Regions from separate parts of the Alkalihalobacterium sp. TH-98 genome, predicted to be linked through region 2. Evidence: riboswitches for the same ligand, from Rfam matches in the RefSeq annotation. Region 2 holds a riboswitch; the other holds the start of a gene.

Region 1 (3,424 bases), on a different contig from region 2:
TAAATGCTAGTGTAAGTGGTCCTATTCGTCCGATGAACATCAACAGGATGATGACTTGCTTCCCAACCGGTGATAATTCACCAGTAAGTCCCATCGAAAGTCCGACCGTTCCGAAGGCTGAAAATACTTCGAAGACGATCATCAGGAATGATGCGTTTTCAGTAATGGTTAAGATGAACAACGTCAGGAAGATAAACAAAATACTGATAACGATAATCGCAAGTGCTCGGATTTTTGTTTGTTGTTTAATGGTTCGGTCGAACACAACGGTTTCGCTTCTTCCTCTTAAAAAAGTAATAGTTGCTAATATCATGACTAAAAACGTTGTTAATTTGATACCGCTCGCTGTTGATGCGCTTCCTGCTCCGATAAACATCAGTAACAATATGAGCAAGATTGAGGCGGTTGTCATATCGCCGATTTCAAGTGTGTTAAATCCTGCTGTTCGAGGGGTCACAGCTTGGAAATAAGCTCCCCATAACTTATCTGAAAGTGGCAAGCTCCCTAAAGTGGCTGGGTTTGCATATTCTAAAGCAAAAATGACAAGCATCGCAATGATGTTCGTAGCAAATGTTCCAACAATCATAAGCTTTGAATGTAACGATAATCGCCGAAAATTCTTTTTATACCACAGATCAGCTAGTACGGTAAATCCAATCCCACCTGTAATGAATAAAGCTGTAATTACCAGGTTAACAACAGGATCACCAACATAACCTGAAAGACTATCGGACCATAATGAAAACCCAGCGTTATTAAAAGCGGAAATCGTATGGAATAGACTTTGGTACATCCCCTCTTGCCACCCATACTCGGGTACCCATCGGATCGAGAGTATAGCAAAAGCAATAATTTCTATAATTAGTGTAAATATGACTAAGATTTTAATTAAACGAACTAATCCCCCAATGGACGTTTGGTTAAAAGCTTCTTGAATTAAGATCCGCTGTTGTAATCCAACCTTTTTTCCGAGCATCATTATTATAAGCACAGCAAAAGTCATAAGCCCAAGACCACCGAGTTGAATGAGGCCCATGATGACAACCTGACCGAAAACCGTGTAATCAGTTCCTGTATCCACGACGACCAATCCTGTAACGGTAATTGCAGACGTTGCTGTGAATAAGGCATCTAACCACGAGATGTAGGTGGTAGATGCAATGGGTAATTTTAATAAGATGGTTCCAATTGCAATAAAAACGAGAAAGCTTAATGCTAAAATTTGTGGAGGTGAAAGATGTATAACTTTCCCTCTCATTTGGTTTGAAGAAAATAAGTTCGACATTTTCATTACAGTCCCTCTTCTTCAAACCTCTTGAGATCGTTTTTATGACCTATAACAATTAATATATCGTTTTTGTCAATTAGGTCTTGAGGGAAAGGCGATATATTAATATCTTTATCTCGTTTTATTGCAAGTATCGTACAGCCATATTTCGCACGGATATCTAGCTGAGCAAGTGATTTACCTGCTACTTTTTCACTAGCTATTAATTCCACAATACTGTATTCATCTGACAGTTCAATATAGTCAATTATTTTTTCTGAGACGAGATGTTGAGCAATTCGAATACCCATATCCTGCTCTGGGTGAACGATCCGATCTGCACCGATTTTTTCAAGTACACGTTGATGATAATAATTTTGAGCTTTTACCCAGACGTTTTTCACACCCATCTCTTTGAGAATTAATGTACATAGAATACTAGATTGAATGTTGTCCCCGATCGCGACAATGACAAAGTCGAAATTACGAATTCCTAATGATTGTAAAGCGTGTTCGTCTGTACCATTTGCGATTACACTGTGGGTTGAGAATTGTGTCATGTTGTTCACTTTCTCCTCATTCATGTCTATCGCAAGGACTTCATGGCCTAGCTTATACAATTCTTTGCAAACACTACTCCCAAACCTGCCAAGGCCAATAACTGCAAACTGTTTTCTCATATTTCTCTTCTCTCCTTTTACCACCGTACCCCATACAAAAAAAGACCATCACAAATAGAATGGTCTTTGGCTTATCCATAGACCCTTCTCTCTAACAAGAAAAGTAACGCTTACGAGGTTAGCTGTCGGATTAGGGACTGAGAGTATCCCCTCTTATTTCACAAATAAGATTCACCCCAAGACATATTGCTATGTCAAAATTGGTTCCCCCGCTCATATAGATTCAGCGAATAAAAGGTACTAGGTATTTAATTATTTTTATTATGGAGATTAATTTACTCCTCCAAATCAAAGTTGTCAATATCATTTTGAAAAAATTAACGTTCACAACAGCCTCTTTTAGTCACGCTCCTAGTAGCATAATATCATTCATTTTCATCATACGGTGTCTTTGTTAATTTTTTACAAAAAATGACCATGTAGATCGTTTCTACTTGGTCACTATTGTATGTTCGAACCTATTTGGCTCTAAAAAAAACAATTTATCCTTCATAGAACGATCTCCTATTTGGGTTCAAAATATAAATGTTTCTTTACTTTATTGATGAATCCAGACAATCCTGTTTTTTGAGTCCCAATGTGATTTTGACGAAAGTGTTTCATTTAGAGTTCGAATTGAAACATAGACTCTGGAATGAAGGATTTCGGGATGACGAGTAAGTGTAATGTTTTTTCTGTTTAATTTGGCTTGTTTACTATTTACTGTCATATTTATCGTTTTTTTCGTGTCTCTTACAGTAATTGCGTTTGTTGTTTTGTTCCATCTATAAGTCATCTTCAGATTTTCAACTGCCCCTTTGAGTGGAACATAAACGGTTTTGTTTCGTGTTAGTGGATTACCTTGTACATTAGCAACTTTACCGTTAATTACTACAGCAATTTGACCATTAGCAGAAAGAGTTTGATTTATTGTGAGTAGGTTGGCATGGATAAACCCACGCGTTGATCCTGACTGTATTCTATAGAAGTTACCAGTACGTCCAAGAATATTAACGTTTTGACCTGAGCGAACTTTTCCAACTATAGCAGAATTCGTTGTTGCACTTCTTCGAATATTTGCGACACTAACATTGACCCTTGCTGTCACTTGTGTACCAACTCTTGCTGGTTTAACGGTATTACTTGCTGGGATTGGTTGAGTTGTTGGTTGCTGTATAGTGGGTTGAGTAGCGACAGGTTGGGGTATTGCGTTCGCTTCTTTCTTCACTGAATCGGTAACGGGTTGTTGAGACACTGGGATGAATAAAACTTGTCCTACAAGAAGGACATCCGTAGTCAAGTTGTTAGCCGATGTAATAGCCTGAGCAGTAGTTCCATATGCAAGAGACAGTTTCCATATTGTATCCCCCGATACAACTGTGTGGTAAATCCCGTAAATTGGTTTTTGATCTGTTTCATTTACCGTTGCCGTTTTATCATGTCGATGTAAGTCCCATTGATCCATAATTCTTCCGACAACGTCCCTGTAATAATTTCC
Region 2 (3,424 bases):
ATCTTTACGAAACCTAAGGGTGAACTGATATAAGGAGGGACTTGAATGCTAAATCAAAAACCGAATTCAAAATCGGATCCTATGATGACACCCAATTTTGCTGGAACTGATCCGCACAAAGTAAAACAAGAAATCCAAAAAGATGTAAGCCAAGGCCAAGGGGCAATGACTTCTAGGGAAGCGGGATCCATGCGCAAATAAAAACCTTTAGCACACAAGTCAACAATTAAAGCCCATAAAAAAACACACCAACATATGTGAAAATTGGTGTGTTTCGTTTATATATTCTTTATTTTTGTTCTAAAACCGTTACCGTTAAAAAACTTCATTATTAAACAGAAACACTTTTATTACCGTTATCTAAATCATGCTTTTTCTCAGTTTCTGTAACAATGACAGCACATGATGCATCACCAGTAATATTAACTGCGGTTCTCGTCATATCTAGAAGTCGATCAACACCAATGATGAGGGCAATCCCTTCCACTGGTAATCCTACTGATTTTAGCACCATAGCCAGCATGATTAATCCAACCCCAGGAACACCTGCAGTACCAATACTTGCAAGGACAGCTGTTAAAACAACAATGAGAATTTCATTGATAGATAGATCCACACCAAATACTTGTGCGATAAAGACAACCGCTACACCTTGCATAATCGCTGTTCCATCCATATTAATCGTCGCGCCAAGAGGTTGAACGAAGCTACTAATTGATTTTGGTACGTTTAGATTTTTTTGAGCCGTTTCCATTGATATAGGCAAAGTTGCACTACTACTCGATGTACTGAATGCAACAGACATGGCAGGAGCTAACCCTTTAAAGAATTTAATTGGGTTCATTTTTCCAAGCACTGACACCGCTGTTCCGTAAGTGAGTAGCGCGTGAATAAATAATGCAATCATGACGGCAATAAAATACATACCCATCACTTCAAAAGCTTCCCAGCCTTGTTTTCCGATCGCAGATGCGATAAGAGCAAAGGCGCCATACGGAGCTAATTTCATAATTAAATTAACAAGATACATCATAATTTCATTACCTTGTTCCACAAGGCGATAGATCCCCTCTGTTTTTTGACCTAATACACCAAGTGCAAGACCAATGAACACAGCAAATGCAATGATTTGAAGCATATTTCCACTAGACATGGAATCAATTGGGTTGGTTGGGATAATATTTAGCAATGTATCCACAACAGGTGGTGCTTCAGTTGCCTCAAACTGTGCATTTTCAGTATCGAAGTTCCCATTTAAGCCCGGCTGCAATACAGAAGCAACGCCTAATGCAATCATAATGGCAACTGTAGTCGTGACTAGGAAATACCCAATTGTTTTAACACCAATTCTCCCTAACTTTTTCGGGTCACCAAGTCCTGCCACCCCTAAAGTGATGGAGATAAATACAAGTGGCACCACTAACATTTTAATTAAATTTAAAAAGAGTTGCCCTAATGGATAAAGTACATATTTATCGACAACACCAAATGCCGCTGGTGCAAACAAATTAAGCGCAAATCCAGCGAAAATACCAAGAATTAGTGCAATGATGATCTTTTTTGTAAGATTACTATTTGGTTTCATTTGTTCCTCCTATTAAGTTTTTAAGTATAAAAAAAGCCATGAGAAGAGAACTCCATCATGGCTTTTATTACGTCACAATTAAAAAGCATAGTTCTCTAAAGTAGCTTACGAGGTTAGCTGTCGGATTCGGGAACAGAGAAGGTTCCCTACCTTATTAAGGATTCACCCCAATAGTATTTTTACTATATGATGGTTCCCCCGCTCCTTTTCAGGATTAAGCTGTTATTTAATTCTTCATTATTATACTATTATATTATTACATTATATTATTATGTTTAAGAGCTCGTCAATATTCGTCAAAATTTAAATAGTGTAGGAGCAGTTCTACTACTTTTATATGTGGAAAAATAATGAGGTGGTTACTTCCTGAAATCATTAATCCTACGCAGGTTCGTATCATCCTCTCGTCCCACCAATTCACGCGGTGTCTAGTAACATCAAGCATTCCTATTCAAATACTATTTTAATTTCAGAAGCATTATATGAATCTTTTTTTAGCTCAACCATGACATGCCACTCTGCCATATCATCTGTTGTGTATTGGGGTACAGTTCTTTTGACACTAATATCGACAAGGCTTTTATTACGTTTGACGTCTGTAATATCATGCCGAATAGATCCGCTACCTTCTTGTAATAACACAAACACGACAACATGATCTTTGAAATATTCATCGTTATATTTCTCTACTGCATCCAAAAAACCAATGGTTGTATCCGAATAAACTACTTCTTTTTTTTCTAAATCGTAGGCATCTTTGTTCTCGATATAATATGCGCTTAATTCTTCGGTTGAAGTAACTAGAGAAACAGTGGGATAGCTCTTTCTGTCATCGAATGCATTGGTACGAATATACTGAACTTCAAATTCTAAATTTTCCTCTTCATCCAAGTATTTTTGTTCGTTGGTATCATTAGAGCAACCCGTAACTGGAATTGTTAATAACAGTACTAACACTAATCCAAGAAAATTAATATTAAATTTCATTTAGCGTCCCACCAATTTTTTATATTTTTTCATTCCAATGTTTAAAACGTTTAAATTCACAATTGAATTATAGTATATTGATGATTATATTAATTTTCCTTGTACAGCATATATGCCGAGATCCTCTTTGAAAATATTAAAATGAAACTTGTACTTATGTATATAACAGCTTGTATAATCAGCCAAACCATTTCACCAAGAGTTGTTGGATAGATCATTAGTAGTACTATTCCAGAGATTGCACCTATAAGCAGCCAAATGACCGTAACCAATTTAGCCCAAAAATATCCTTTATACATCAAGACCCACAAACCAATGTTAAGTAAAAGTACAAAAAGTGAAACAGCATCTGGTTCGACCAAAAAAGAAATGATCGCTAAAATCAATAGTACTCCGATAACTTCTAATAATAGGGTTCGACCTTTTTCTTCATACAAATCCATTTCTTTTCCCCTCAGTTCATTACTCTATTTGACTTCTCTATGTACAGTTAGATCTCTTGTAATCTATGGATAGAAGCTGTATGTTTAGACGTCTTAAAAATAAAAAGGTTTCAAAGAATTATACTCACCTGACTCGGAGTGAAAAAGCGTTTCTGCCATCTGCAGAAACGCTCTCGGCTGCCACCTCATATTCATTATACTTACACATTTCTACCTTTTTTCAGCTCTTCAATTTCTTTTTTCAATTCTTCAATTTCATTGTGTAGTTCTTCGATTTTTAAGTCTTTTTCTTCGCTAGATTGTTTTTTTACAAACTTGATGACGTTAGCCATAATAGCAATTACAAACATTAAAAAGAATAAAATAACTAAAAAAGTTACTAGTAATCCGATATCTCCATTAGCAAATG

The links. Region 2 has a riboswitch for cyclic di-AMP ahead of AC2VNP_RS21760 (dicarboxylate/amino acid:cation symporter). Riboswitches for the same ligand answer to the same signal wherever they lie in the genome.
Region 1: another riboswitch for cyclic di-AMP. It lies ahead of AC2VNP_RS02155 (potassium channel family protein); the one in region 2 lies ahead of AC2VNP_RS21760 (dicarboxylate/amino acid:cation symporter).

The regions. Positions count from the first base shown of each region.
Region 1 is NZ_JBYCKM010000005.1:130,667-134,090, forward strand. It holds gene AC2VNP_RS02150 (TrkH family potassium uptake protein) at 1-1,285, opposite strand, end outside; gene AC2VNP_RS02155 (potassium channel family protein) at 1,291-1,947, opposite strand; cyclic di-AMP (ydaO/yuaA leader) riboswitch at 2,040-2,186, opposite strand; gene AC2VNP_RS02160 (stalk domain-containing protein) at 2,486-3,424, opposite strand, start outside.
Region 2 is NZ_JBYCKM010000058.1:29,159-32,582, reverse strand. It holds gene AC2VNP_RS21770 (hypothetical protein) at 1-33, shown strand, start outside; gene AC2VNP_RS21765 (hypothetical protein) at 46-201, shown strand; gene AC2VNP_RS21760 (dicarboxylate/amino acid:cation symporter) at 332-1,585, opposite strand; cyclic di-AMP (ydaO/yuaA leader) riboswitch at 1,672-1,816, opposite strand; gene AC2VNP_RS21755 (hypothetical protein) at 2,033-2,572, opposite strand; gene AC2VNP_RS21750 (hypothetical protein) at 2,662-3,015, opposite strand; gene AC2VNP_RS21745 (hypothetical protein) at 3,216-3,424, opposite strand, start outside.